One region of the Afifella sp. JA880 genome, then DNA from elsewhere that is predicted to be linked to it. Evidence: riboswitches for the same ligand, from Rfam matches in the RefSeq annotation. Region 1 holds a riboswitch; the other holds the start of a gene.
The links. Region 1 has a riboswitch for thiamine pyrophosphate ahead of thiM (hydroxyethylthiazole kinase). Riboswitches for the same ligand answer to the same signal wherever they lie in the genome.

Region 1 (7,128 bases):
GCGGCGCGACGCGCATCTATTGGACGCTCAAGCTCGCGGGCCTCGATCACCTCGCCATTTTGAATGGCGGCTACCGCGCCTGGAATGCCGATCCGAGCACGACGCTTGCGACGGATACGCCGGAAATCGCTGCAGCCGACTTCAAGGCGCAACTGCGGCCGCAACTGCTCGTCTCGAGCGATGACGTCCGTTCGCATCTCGATGACGGCTCCACCGTCCTCCTCGATGGACGTCCGGCCGAACAGTTCAAGGGCAAGGAAAAGCATCCGGCCGCGAAGCGCTTCGGTCATCTTCCGGGCGCCGTCAATCTCGACCAGTCGGTCTTCTTCGATCCGGCGACGGGAAAGCTCGTGCCGCAGACGGTCGCAACATCGCTGCTGCCAGAGGCTGCGGCGCAGTCGAAGGCCGAGGTGGTGAGCTACTGCAACACCGGGCACTGGGCCTCGATGAACTGGTTCGTGCTGTCGGAAGTTCTCGGCCACAAGAACGTGACGCTCTACGACGATTCCATGGTGGGTTGGACGGAAAATCCCGACAATCCGGTCGAGAGCGAGCGCAGCCGCCTCGACGACATCAAGGCCTGGTGGAACGGCAACGGCTAAGCCTGCCGTTTCCTGTCCCTGTCATAACTTGAGAGATTGAATGTCCGTCTCAGCTGAAACGGCGCGGGGGAGCGGTGCTCCCGCATCCGCTGCCGAAATCGTCGCCGCGATCGACCGCTCCGCCCTCGCCTTCGCGGCGGCCGCCCTTCTCCTCGGCACGCTGATCATCGGCTACGAGGTCTCGCCAAAGATGGCCTCGCTGTTTTTGATCGGAGCCGGGCTTGGCGCGGCGCTCCTTCACGGCGCCTTCGGGTTCACCGCCGGATGGCGAAATTGCGTCACGAAAAGCGATGGGCGTGGGCTCCGAGCTCAGCTCTGGGTCATCGCCTTCACGGCACTCTTTTTCATCCCGTTGATCAACGGGATGGTGCCCGACTTGACCGTCCAGGGTGCAATCGCGCCGGTCGGCACTTCGCTCATTGTCGGCTCGTTCCTCTTCGGCCTCGGCATGCAGCTCGCCAATGGATGCGGGTCTGGCACGCTCTTCACCCTCGGCGGCGGCTCGGGGCGGATGCTGATCACGCTCGTCGCGTTCATTATCGGCTCGGTCGTCGGTTCCGTTCAGCTCCCCTGGTGGCTCGACCAGCCGGGCTTCGATCCGGTCAACCTCGCCGAGTTCCTGACCGTGCCGGGTGCGCTGATCGCGATCTTCATCGGCCTTGCGCTCGTCGGCGCCCTCACCTTCGCCATGGAAAAGCGGGCGAACTTCATGGCCCCGGCCAAAAAGCCCGGGCATTTCTGGCGCGGACCCTGGCCGCTTCTGTGGGCCGGTGGCGCACTCGTCGTGCTCAACCTCCTGACGCTCCTCATCGCCGGCCATCCCTGGACGATCACCTATGGTTTCGCTCTGTGGGGCGCGAAGGCGGCACAGGCGATCGGCATCGACATGTCGGCGTACGAGTTCTGGCAATGGCCGAAAGGCGATCAGGCGCTGCACACCTCGCTTCTCGCAGACGTCACCTCGGTGATGAATATTGGCCTGGTGCTGGGCGCAATGGCGGCCGCCGCACTTGCGGGATCTTTCGCCAAGGCGCCTCTACCGAGTGCGAAATCCGCGCTTGCCGCCGTCATCGGCGGCCTTTTGATGGGCTACGGCGCCCGCCTCGGCTTCGGCTGCAACATCGGGGCCTTCCTCGGCGGCATCGCCTCGGGTTCCCTGCACGGGTGGATCTGGTTCGCCTCGGCTTTTCTCGGCACTCTGATCGGCATTCGGCTGCGGCCTGCCTTCGGTCTGGCGAATTGAGGCGGTGATGGCGCGTTATCTTCTTTTCGGCTTCGTGACGCTCGGGCTCCTGCTCGTTCTTGCCGACCATCTCCTGTCACCGCCTCTGCATCAGACGGGAACGAGCGACGTCGTCGCCTGCGCCCCTTGCGGCGCGCCCTGCCCGTCGACGCGATAAAACTTGATCAACGGCGGGCGGCGAGAAGCGCCGCCTCGCTCACTTCCGACCAGGGCTGCATCCGTGCCCGCGCCGAGCGGTAGCTTTCAACGATCTCCGCCTGCACGCCGCCGGCGTCTGCAAGCTCGTCGAAGACCTCGTCTGACGCCTGGCGCGCCGCAGCCAGGAAATCGTCGGGAAACCGTCTGAGCATCACGCCCTTTTCCTGCGTGAGCTGTTCCAGAGCCCGAGCATTTTCCCATTCGGCCTCACCGAGACCGCGAATGTTCTCCACCGCAAGGACATGCCGCACGATCGCCTTGAGATCGTCCGGCAGCTTCTCCCGCGCGGAGATCGAGACGAGGCCCTCGCCGGTTCCGTTCGGCTCGTGAAAGCCCGGCCAGTAATAGTTCTTCGCAACCTGCCAGAATCCCATGGCAAGATCGGACCACGGCCCCAAAAACTCCGTCGCGTCGATCGTCCCCGACTGGAGCGCCGGCAAAATCTCCGATGCTGGCAGCGACACGGGCGTTGCCCCGAGCCGGCGCGCGACCTCACCACCGAGGCCCGGCATGCGAATTTTGAGGCCTTTGAAATCGTCGAGCGAGTTGATCTCGCCGCGATACCAGCCGCCCATCTGAAAGCCGGTGTTTCCGGCCATGAACGGCTTCACCCCGAACGGCCGGTAAAGCTCGTCCCACAGCTCCTGACCACCGCCATGGTCGATCCAGGTGATGTGCTCCAGAGGGGTCAGGCCGAAAGGCGCCGCGGTGAAGACGGGAGCGACCTTCGCCTTGCCGGCCCAGAACAGAGAGGCGGTATGCGCCATCTCGGCGGTCCCTTCCGACACCGCATCGAACACGGCAAGAGCCGGAACAATCTCGCCCGCCGCATGCACCTGCACGACCATGCGTCCGCCGGACGCGATCTCGATATCACGTGCGATCCGTTCCGCCGAAACGCCGGGACCCGGCAGGTTCTTCGGCCACGACGTGACCATCGACCATTCGATGCGGCTTTGGGCGACTGCCGGTCGGGCAAGCGCACCGGCGCCTGCGACCGCCGCCCCTCCGGTGAGAAGGCCGCGCCGGCTGAGGCTGTGGCCGGAGCTCATCCATTCCTCCATTGCCGGTAGAAATGGTGAACCGGTCCATGCCCCTTGCCGACCTCCAAAAGGTCCGCATTGACGATGGCGTTGTGGACATAGGCCTTGGCGGCGTCGACCGCTTCCGGCAGGCCGAGCCCGTTGGCAAGCCCCGCCGCAATCGCCGAGGACAGCGTGCAGCCGGTACCGTGTGTATTCTTGGTATCGATGCGCGGCGCGCTGAACCAATGGGCCTCGCCTTCGAACCACAACAGGTCCGCGGCTTCGTCGCCATTGCCATGCCCGCCTTTGAGAAGGACCGCCCCTGCGCCGAAATCGGCAAGCGCCTGCGCCTGGCGCAGCATGATGTCGGAATCGTCCGCAGGCTCCTCGTCGAGAAGACGGGCTGCTTCCATCAGATTGGGCGTGATCACGGCGGAAAGCGGGAAAAGTCTCTCCCGCAGGCTCGTCACGGCCTCATCGGCAATGAGCGGATCGCCGGAGGCCGCCACCATCACCGGATCGAGCACGACGGGACCGGGCTCCCACCGCGTCAGCCCCTCCGCCACGGTTTCGATGACCTCCGGCTTCGAGAGCATGCCGATTTTGGTCGCGCCGACGGCAAGGTCGGAGAAGACCGCATCCATCTCGGCTGCCACGAAATCCGCGGGCACGTCGTGAATGGCCCTCACACCACATGTGTTCTGGGCGACCAGAGCCGTGATCACCGTCGCGCCATAGACACCGAGAGCTGAAAAAGTCTTGAGGTCGGCCTGGATGCCGGCGCCGCTGGTCGGGTCTGTGCCTGCAATCGAAAGTGCGATGGCCGTCATTGTGTGTCCTTCGCTGTACGAATTTCTTCAAGAAGCGCCTGGGCGGCGGCTTGTGGATCGTCGGCCCCCATGATGGCGGATACGACGGCAACGCCCTCGGCCCCGGCAGCGATGCATGCGGCGGCATTGGCAGCGCCGATGCCCCCGATGGCAACGGATCGAAGCCCGACATCCCGCGTGACCGTGGCAAGCCCCTCCAGGCCGATCGCCGCACCGGCATTGGGCTTGGTGGCCGTCGTACAGACCGGTCCGACCCCGATATAGTCGGCGCCGGAAAGAGCCTCTCGGGACGCCTCGTGTTCCGACGCATTGCCGACGGAGATGCCGAGGATGCGCTCTTCGCCGATCAGCCGCCTTGCATCGGCGCCGTCCATATCGCTCTGGCCGAGATGCACGCCGTCAGCCCCGGCCGCGAGCGCGACATCGATGCGGTCATTGACTATGAGCGGCACGCCCATCGGCTCCAACAGCGCCTTCAGGCTGCGCGCAATGGCAACGAGTTCGCGCGTGCCGGCGTCGGGGTCGCGCAGCTGCACCAGCGTCACGCCGCCTTTGACGGCCGCAGCGACCGTCTCGAAAAAATCCCGCGGACCGCAAAGCCTCGGATCGGTGACGAGATAAAGCGAAAGATCGAAGGGATGACGCATCATTCCTCCTCCCCGCTTCCGGCGCCGATACCGCAATGGGCGGCAAGCAGATCCTTGTTCATGCGGAAAAGCGCGTCACAAAGCTCGGCGGGCAGATGCCCTGGCCCGTTGCCACATCGCTCACCGGCGATCCGGCCGGCAGCGGCATAAACGGCAAGCCCGGCGGTTGCCGCTTCGAGCGGTGGCCGCACGGCCGAGAACGCGGCAACGCAGGCGGAAAGCGCACAGCCGAGGGCGGTTGAGCGCGGCATGAGCGCATGCCCGCCGGTGACCGAAACGACCTCATTGCCATCTGTCGCGTAATCGGTCGCACCAGTCACGGCAACGACACTTCCCGATGTCCGTGCCAGCGCCTTCGCCGCCGCAACGGCCTGATCGGAGGCAGCAAGAGAATCGACCCCCCTGCCGAGTGCCCCGGCCTCGCCTGCGAGGCTCATGATCTCGCTCGCATTGCCGCGCACGATCGTCGGCCGCAGGGACAGAAGTGTGTTCGCGGCTTCGCTTCGAAATGGCGTCGCGCCCGTCGCCACCGGGTCGAGCACCCAGGGCTTCTGCTGCTCCCCCATGGCCTCGGCGGCTTTTTTCATGGCGCGCAGCCAGGCGGGCGACAACGTGCCGATATTGACGACGAGCGCATCCGCAAGCTTGGCGAAATCGCCGACCTCCTCCTCGGCATGCACCATCGCGGGTGACGCGCCGAGGGCGAGAAGCGCATTCGCGGAGACGCTCATCGAAACGAAGTTGGTGATGTTTTGGACGAGAGGCTGGCGCGCCCGCAGATCCGTCAACGCCGCAAAGACCTCGTCGATCGTCATAGGCATGAAATTCTCCCACTTCGGACCCGGCCCGAAGCGGAAGCAAATGAACGACGAGGATTTCTCGGCATCATCCCATCCCTCCGCCGGTGTTAACCGGATCAGGTTCGAGGGGTTGGCCGGATCGCCTCTCAGCCGCCTACAGATTGCAGCGGCACCCCCTGAGACGTCTTCCGATCTAGTGGTCTCAGAACCCCTTTGCAAGCATCGGCCGCTTGGCCCTTGCCGCGACCGGACAGTTGCGGTTTTCTCCGCGCCAAGGAGACAGCCATGACCCCGTTTTTCGTACTCATCAAATGCCAGCTCGGCCAGGCCTACCAGGTCGCCACCGCCCTGGCCGACGCCGAGATCGCGTCTGAAATCTATTCCACAGCAGGCGATTACGACCTTCTGGCAAAGTTCTATCTGAGCGCAGACGACGACATCGGCCGCTTCGTGCAGGAAAAGGTGCACGTCATCGAAGGCATCCAGGACACCAAAACGATTCCCACCTTCAAGGCGTTCTGAGGCTCATCCGCCTCACCCTTGCGGCGTCGACAATTTGCGCATCTTTCGCCGCTCCAGCCCCAATTGATGCTCGCGGTAGATGATGAAGATGCCGGCAGCGATGACGACCGCTCCGCCCACGGCGACGTTGATTCCGGGAATTTCATTGAAGAGCAGATAACCGGCGATCGTGCCCCAGATCATCGAGGCATACTCGAAAGGCGCGATCGTCGACGTCTCGGCATAACGGTAGGCGGCCGTCAGAGTGATCTGTCCGAGGCCGCCGAAAAGCCCGCACAGGATGAGAAGGATCATCTCTTCCGTATCGGGCATGACCCATCCGAACGGGATGGTGAAAAGCGCCACGACCGTGCACGTGACGGAAAAATAGAAGACGATGGCGGAGGTCGATTCCGTCGCCGTCATCTTGCGGATGAGGATCGCGACCACCGCCGTCAGCACCATGGAGCCGAGCGCGCAGAGCGAACCGACGAATTCCCGCCCGCCGAGTTCACCGCTCGAGAGTAGATCGAAGCGCGGCCACAGCACGATCATGATGCCGACGAAACCGACGGCAACGGCGGTCGAACGATAGATGCGCACCGTTTCGTGCAGGATCAGGGCGCCCAACACGACGATCATCAAAGGCGCGCCGTAGCTGATCGCCATGGATTCGGGCAGAGGCAGGCGCTGGACGCCGGCGAACCACAGCATCATCGTGGTCACCCCGACGAGGCCGCGACGGGCATGGCTCCAGGGATCTTTGGTGCGCACGGCCTCCTTGAGCTTGTTCTGCCAGGCGAGCATGCCGAGGAGCGGAACGAGCGCAAAGGCGGAGCGAAAGAACACGATCTCGCCGGTCGGCACGCGCTCGCCGACGAGCTTGATGCAGGAAAGCATCAGCGCGAAGGCAATGGTCGAGCTGACCTTGAGAATGATGGCGCGGGTCGCTGTGGTCACGATTGCCCACCGCCTCGGCTCTGCCGCGCGTTACGCCGGCAGTCCGCTACGTCTTTGGTCACCCTAGCCTCGTTGTCCGGGGAGCGCCGCCTTTGCGGCTTGAATGGCATTCCATACCCGCAGCGGTGTCGCCGGCAGGTCGAGATGGCGGATCCCGTACTCTCGATAAAGCGCATCGACAACGGCATTCATGACCGCGGGCGTCGCGCCGATCGTTCCCGCCTCCCCGGCACCTTTGATGCCGAGGGCATTGTGCGTCGAAGGCACGTTGCGCGTCTCGAAATGAAAGGAAACCGTGTCCCAGGCGCGCGGCATGGCATAA
Region 2 (7,128 bases), 720 kb from region 1:
CGCCTGAGGCGAAGATCGGCACGACGCAGCGCGGCATCGGGCCGGCCTATGAGGACAAGGTCGGCAGGCGCTCGATCCGGGTCATGGACCTTGCCGAACCTGAGACGCTGCCGGCCAAAATCGATCGGCTTCTTGTCCACCACAATGCGCTTCTGAAAGGCCTCGGCGAGCCGGAAGTCTCGCGCGAGGACATTCTTGCCGAGCTCGAGGACGTGCGCGAACGGGTCATCCCGTTCTGCGATACCGTGTGGGCGCTGCTCGATGCGCGGCGCAAGGCGGGCGATCGCATTCTCTTCGAGGGGGCGCAGGGCGCGCTCCTCGACATCGATCACGGCACCTATCCCTATGTCACCTCCTCAAACACGGTGGCGGGACAGGCCTCGGCCGGGTCGGGGATCGGGCCTTCGGCGCTCGATTACGTGCTCGGAATCACCAAGGCCTACACGACCCGGGTCGGGGAGGGGCCGTTCCCGACCGAAGACAAAGGCGAGATCGGCAACTTCCTCGGCGAGCGCGGCCGCGAATTCGGGACCGTCACGGGCCGCAAGCGGCGTTGCGGCTGGTTCGATGCGGCGCTCGTGCGCCAGACGGTCAAGGTCTCCGGCATCGACGGCATCGCCTTGACGAAGCTCGACGTGCTCGACGGCCTCAACGAGATCAAAGTCTGCGTGGGCTACGAGGTGGACGGCCGCCGCGTGTCCTGGCTGCCGGCGGGTGCTGCGGCCCAGGCGCGGTTGAAGCCGATCTATGAAAGCCTCGAAGGCTGGCAGGAATCGACAGCCGGCGCACGAAGCTGGGTCGATCTTCCCGCCCAGGCGGTGAAATACGTCCGGCGCATCGAAGAACTCATCGAAGCTCCGGTCGCTCTTCTGTCGACGAGTCCGGAACGAGCCGATACGATCCTTGTCCGTGATCCATTTCAGGACTAAGCCTTGCCGTTAATCCACGGTTACACAGTTCTTCAAGCGTTATGCCCGATTACGTAGCGATCCTTAAACGCTCCATCGCCAGTCTTCCCGATGACGGGCCGGACATGCGCCAGGCGGTCTATGACCGCGCCCGCTCTGCGTTGGCGCGCCAGCTCACCGCCGTGGAGCCTCCGCTGCCCCCCGAAGATATCGACGGGCATCACGCGGCGCTCGAAGATGCGATTGCCGTCGTGGAGGAAGATTTCGCGGCCGAGAGTGCCGGTGTCCAGGAGCCCGACGAGGAGCCGGCACCACCACCGCCTCCTCCACCCCCTCCGCCACCACCACCTCCACCTCCGCCCCCGCCTCCTGCAAAAGAGGCGCCTCGGGCGGAGCCGCCGCACGCCCGGGCCGTGCCGCAATATGCGGAGCGCGACCTTCGGGGAAGCGGCTCTGTTGGGGGCGGTGCTGCTGGCGGCGATTTCGCCGGAAGCCGGGAGCCGAAGCGGCCGGATGCTGCGGCCGGGGCCGGCCCCGCCGGCGCGCCCGTGCCGAATGTGACGTCCGAGGGCAAAGACGATTACCCGCAGGACGCCCGGATCGATGGCGCCGGTGTCGAGGACGAAACGCCTTCTGCCCGCAAGTCGCGTTGGAAGAAGGAAAAGAAGCCCAAGGCCAAGGGCGAGGCCGGAGACGAGGTCAGGGACGAGGCCGTCGCGGCGCCGCGCCATGACGATGGTTCGGAGAAGGTGCGGACATCGCGCGCGCCGGCGCTGATCGCGACCGTCCTGGTTCTGTTGATCGCGCTCGGCATCGGAGCGGTCGTCTATTCGCAATGGGATACGATCGTCACCGCGTATGACGATATCTCCGGCCAGGTTTCCTCCGACGAGACGGCACAGGGAACGGCCCCGGGGAACGCCGAGGACAACCCGTCCTCGTCGCCTTTGACGGGCCTCATCGAGAGCCAGGGCGAACGCGTGGAAGGCAAGGACGAGGATCGTCTCCTCTCCGGGCCGGAAGCCGAGACGTCCGATGCCGGACCTTCCACGAGCCAGGAAGAGCCGATGGATGCGCCACTCGACGGTGCGCCGAGCGATGAAGGTCTGCCGGACGACACGGGCGAATCAGATGCCGCTGGTCTGCCGGCCGACGAGGCGCAGCCGGGAACGCCGGACGAGCTCTCCGAGACGGCGCCCTCCAGCGGGAATGCCACGGAACAGGCCGCGAGCGGTTCGCTCGTCGGGCAAAGGGCGATCTTCTACGAGCAGGGCGAAGACGGGGCCGCCGGCAAGGCGGTGAACGGCGCCGTGTCGTGGTCGACGGTCAAGCGCGACGACGGAGGCTCTGCCATCCAGGCGAAAATCGATGTGCCGGAGCGTGAGGCCGAGGTCACGATCACCATTTCCAAGAACAACGACGTTGCCCTGCCGGCGAGCCATCTCATCGAGATCGCCTTCTCCGGTACGCTCGACGACACCGCGGTCGTGCAGCGTGTTCCGGCCTTGGTGATGAAGCCGAACGAGCAGGCGCGCGGACAGCCGCTCGCAGGCGCTGCCGTCGACGTGACCGGTGATCTCTACTGGATCGCGCTTTCCGACACGCCCGATCAGGTGGAGCGGAATCTGGAGCTTCTGCGCAGCGGTTCCTGGTTCGACCTGCCGATCCTGTTTGAGGGCGGAAAGCGGGCCCTGATCACCTTCGAGAAGGGGATTCCGGGCGACAAGGTGTTTGAGAATGTGATGCAGAGCTGGGGCGATTCCTGATCGCCCCAGCCTGACTGGCTTTCACCGAACTGGCCTTTACCGAACGGCCTGGGCGTAGCTTTCCAGCTCCGGCACAGTCTCGATCAGTCCCTGATCTTTCATGAATTCCGCGAACCGCTGATAGCGGCCGGCGTCGAAAGCTCCGGGGCTTTTCGAAAAGCGGGCGACCGTATCCATGAAGGCACGGCGGTTGAGCTCGTCGCCGAGATCAGGATGCGCTTTCGTGAAGATCTCGAGGGCTTCCTCGGGATGGTTGGTCAGATAAAGCGTTGCGCGCTCGATCGCCTTCAGGAAGCGCGGCAGCCTGTCGTCGTCGAGCTTGTCGGAGCGTGCGATGAAGATGAGCTCGTCATAAGGCGGCACGCCGTGCTCCTCGGGATAGAAGGCGCGGCCGGGCTTGCCTTCGATGTCGAGCTGGTTGAGCTCGACATTGCGGAAGGCGCCGATGACGGCATCGACACGTCCTGCGAGAAGGGCCGGTGAGAGCGCGAAGTTGACGTTGACGAGATCGACGTCGTCGAGGGTCACGCCGCTTTCTCCGAGCATCATCTTCAGAAGCACGTCTTCGAAGCCACCAACCGAGAAGCCGACCGTCTTCCCCTTGAGGTCGGCGAGCGTCGTGACATCACTGCCTTCCAGAACCACGAGCGAGTTGAGCGGCGTTTCGACGAGCGTTCCGAAGCGCGCCAGCGGCAATCCTTCGGCCACCTGAAGATAGAGGTTGGGCTGGTAGGAAATGGCGACATCGCCTTCGCCAGCCGCAACTAGGCGGGGCGGGGCGCTCGGGTCGGCCGGCGGGATCATCTCCACATCGAGGTCTTCCTCGGCGAAATAGCCCTTTTCCTGCGCGACGACCAGCGGCGCGTGGTCGGGGTTCACGAACCAATCGAGCAGCACGGTCAGGTGGTCCGCGGCTGCGGCGGGCGATGCCGTCAAGATGAGCGCCAGAAGCATCAGGCGCAGGCGGTCGAGCATGGTCATTTCCTCTCTTTTCGGATGTCGGGTTTAGGCGGATCGTCAGGCGATGCTCGCTTCTCCCGGCACCCAGCCGAGGAGGCGGCGCAGGAAGAGGTCGATCAGGGCGCGCAGCAGGATCGCCATGGCGGCGAGCAGGAAGAGGCCGACGAAGACGCGGTCGGTCTGCATGCGGGCATTGGCCTGCAGCATGACAAAGCCGAGGCCAGCCGAGGCGCCGACCCATTCCCCGACGACGGCGCCGATCGGCGCGATCGCGGCGGCGACCCTGAGCCCGGAGGCGAGGGCGGGCAGGGCTGCAGGAATGCGGATGTAGCGGAAGGTGTCGCGCCTGGAGGCGCGGTTGAGCTTTGCGAGATCGAGAAGGCCCGGATCGGTGCGCTTCAGACCGTCGGCAAACGCAGTGGCCACCGGAAAATAGATGATGAGCCCGGCCATCACGACTTTGGACGCCATGCCGAAGCCGAACCAGATGACGAGAAGCGGCGCGATGGCGAAGACCGGGAGCGCCTGGCTTGCCGCCAGGATCGGCATGGCGAGCCTTTCAAGCGCGGGAGAGGCAACGACCAGGATCGCCGTCAATGCGCCGACCAGCGCTCCGGCGACGAGGCCGACCACGATCTCCGTCGCGGTGACGGCGGCATTGCCGAGATAATAGAAGGGGAGGGCGGAGAAAGCCGTCACGAGATCGCTCGGCGCCGGCAGGATGAAGCGCGGCACGCCGGTTGCGCGCACGAGGCCTTCCCAGATGGCGAGGAGTGCGATCGCGATCGCGAGACGGATTGCGAGAATGGCCAGCACGCGCCCCTTTCATGGCAGAGATCATGCGTGCTGGAGAGACTGAGGCCCGTCCCTTCGCCGGCATGACCCGGATCAGGTTCAAAGGGTCCGGCCGCCATCACGGCCATCTCAGCGCGGTTTGTCCGCACACCCCTCGGAAACGCCCACCATAACTCTCCGGTCGAGGCTTGCAAGCCGTCTCACGGTCGCCGCACGGTCGCGTTTGCGCTCTCATCCATGGTCCCGGTGGATGACAAATTTGCCGCAGAGGAATAGAGGCGGGGAAATGCGTGTCCTCTTTGCCCCTTTTCGTTGGCTTTTCGATCAACCCTATCTGCTCTTGACGCTGACCTCGCTCTTCTGGGCCGGCAATGCGGTGGTCGCGCGGGCGGTGATCGATGATTTCTCACCGATTCTTTTCGCGCAGCTGCGCTGGGGTGGGGCTGCGCTGTTGATCCTGCCTTTCGCCATGAAGGCTCTGCGCGCCGACTGGCCGGTGATCCAGCGTCATCTCGGCGTGCTGACGCTGATGGCTTTGTGCGGCATCACGCTCTTCAACACGCTTCTCTACTGGGCTCTCGAATATACGACGGCGCTCAATGTCGTGCTTCTGCAGGCGACGACGCCGCTTGCCATCGCCTTCGTCGTTTTCATGCTCTTCCGCGAGCGGCTCACCTTCGGCCAGCTTGCCGGGATCGTCGTCTCCCTCATCGGCGTCGTGGTCATCGTCTCGCGCGGGCAATTGCAGGTGCTGGCGCATCTGCGGCTCAATCCGGGCGACGTGATCATGCTGATCGACGTCGTCATCTATGCCACCTATTCCGCGCTTTTGAAGCGGCGGCCGCCTCTTCACTGGCTGAGCTTCCTGGCGATCACCATCGGATGGGGCGCCATCATGCTCCTGCCGGCAAGCGCGCTCGATCTTTTGCGCGGCGGCCATATCGACATCAATGCGGCGAGCGTTGCGGCGCTCTTCTACGTCGCCGTTTTTCCCTCAGTGCTCGCCTATATCTGCTTCAACCGGGGCGTCGATCTCATCGGTCCGAACAGGGCGGGGCCCTTCTTCCATCTGGTGCCGTTCTTCGGCGCCATTCTCGCTGTCTTCGCCCTTGGCGAGACTTTTACCTACGCCCACGCTTTCGGCGGCGTGTGCATTCTCGGCGGCGTCTTCCTGGCGAGCCGGAGGCAGCGCCTCAAGAATCGGGTGGAGCCGGAGAGAAGTCTCTCTTAGGGCTCGTCACATGGACGCCAAAACCCTCCCCACATCTTCTCGCGCCGCGCCAGCGGAGGCTTCTCTCGATCTCGGCAGCCTGACGCTTCTCGTCCTTCTGTCGCTCCTCTGGGGCGGCTCGTTCCTGTTCATGCGCGTCGCGGGGGCGGAGGTGCCGGTCTTCACGCTCGTGCTCTTGCGCGTCGGCATCGCGGCTGCGGCACTCTGGGTCGTCATCATCGTTTCCGGGCGGCGCCTGCCGAGCCGGGGTGGGATTTACCTGCGCGCGCTTTTGATGGGTTTTCTCAACAACGCCGTGCCGTTTTCGCTGATCACTTTCGCGACCGTCGAAATCGGTGCGGGAGCGGCCTCTATCCTCAATGCGACGACGCCGATCTTCACCGTCCTCATCGCGCATGTTCTGACGGCGGATGAGAAGATGACGACGAACAAGGTCACGGGCGTCGTTCTCGGTTTTCTGGGTGTGGCCGTGATGATCGGCCTGCCGGCCCTGCGCGGGCTGTCGGCCGATTTCCTGGCCGTTCTGGCGATGCTTGCCGCGGCGACGTCTTATGGGTTTTCGGCGGTCGTCGGAAAGGGATTTCGGGCGACCGATCCCGTCGTGGCGGCTGCGATGCAGCTTTCCACATCGACCCTTTTGATGGTTCCGGTCGCATTTCTCATCGACCGGCCCTTCGCGACGGCAATGCCCGGCATGGCCGCGATCTTTTCGATCCTCGGCCTTGCGCTCCTCTCGACGGCATTCGCCTATGTGCTGTTTTTCCGGATTCTGGCGCGCGCCGGCGGCACGAACGCGATGCTCGTCACGCTTCTCGTGCCGGTGAGCGCGGTGACGCTCGGCGTCGTGCTACTCGGAGAAAGCCTGTCGGCGGGGCAGTTTGCCGGCATGGCGATGATCGGCGCAGGGCTCGTCGTCATGGACGGACGGGCCCTGCGGCGGTTGCGGGGCGGTTGACGCGCCTGGTGGGTGAAGCGCGGCGCGATCAAGCGCTTGGGCGGGTGCTCCGCCTCAGGCGTCGGCGAGGAGGCGCTGCTGGGCGCCGCGGTCGCGTTCCTTGGAGGCGCGGATCATCGCCTTCTGCACCTTTTCGAAGGCCCTGACCTCGAGCTGGCGCACACGCTCGCGCGAGACGCCGAACTCGCCCGAGAGCTCTTCCAGCGTCAGCGGTTCGTCGGAGAGACGACGCGCCTCGAAGATCCGCCGTTCGCGCTCGTCGAGCACCTCGATCGCGTCCTTCAGCATGGCGCGGCGCTGCTGGAGTTCGTCCTGGGCAATGAGGTTCGTCTCCTGGCTTTCCGTCTCATCGTCGGACAGCCAATCCTGCCATTCGCCGCCTTCGCCTTCATTGGCGCGGATCGGCGCGTTGAGCGAGGCATCACCGGACAACCGCCGGTTCATGGAGATGACCTCCTCCTCGCTCACATTGAGACGCTTGGCGATCGTTGCCACCTGCTCGGGCTTCAGATC

Region 2: linked by a shared signal. The riboswitch ahead of NYQ83_RS12200 (ABC transporter permease) and the one ahead of thiM (hydroxyethylthiazole kinase) in region 1 are both predicted to bind thiamine pyrophosphate.

What each region holds. Positions count from the first base shown of each region.
Region 1 covers NZ_JAOANH010000002.1:138,622-145,749, forward strand. The annotation lists gene NYQ83_RS08840 (sulfurtransferase) at 1-602, shown strand, start outside; gene NYQ83_RS08845 (YeeE/YedE family protein) at 643-1,845, shown strand; gene NYQ83_RS08850 (hypothetical protein) at 1,853-2,002, shown strand; gene NYQ83_RS08855 (TRAP transporter substrate-binding protein) at 2,010-3,095, opposite strand; gene thiD (bifunctional hydroxymethylpyrimidine kinase/phosphomethylpyrimidine kinase) at 3,092-3,898, opposite strand; gene thiE (thiamine phosphate synthase) at 3,895-4,548, opposite strand; gene thiM (hydroxyethylthiazole kinase) at 4,545-5,366, opposite strand; TPP riboswitch at 5,422-5,532, opposite strand; gene NYQ83_RS08875 (Lrp/AsnC ligand binding domain-containing protein) at 5,631-5,867, shown strand; gene NYQ83_RS08880 (DMT family transporter) at 5,880-6,806, opposite strand; gene NYQ83_RS08885 (xanthine dehydrogenase family protein molybdopterin-binding subunit) at 6,870-7,128, opposite strand, start outside.
Region 2 covers NZ_JAOANH010000002.1:857,863-864,990, reverse strand. The annotation lists gene NYQ83_RS12215 (adenylosuccinate synthase) at 1-929, shown strand, start outside; gene NYQ83_RS12210 (hypothetical protein) at 971-2,674, shown strand; gene NYQ83_RS12205 (ABC transporter substrate-binding protein) at 2,711-3,649, opposite strand; gene NYQ83_RS12200 (ABC transporter permease) at 3,692-4,450, opposite strand; TPP riboswitch at 4,483-4,594, opposite strand; gene NYQ83_RS12195 (DMT family transporter) at 4,716-5,660, shown strand; gene NYQ83_RS12190 (DMT family transporter) at 5,671-6,615, shown strand; gene rpoH (RNA polymerase sigma factor RpoH) at 6,670-7,128, opposite strand, start outside.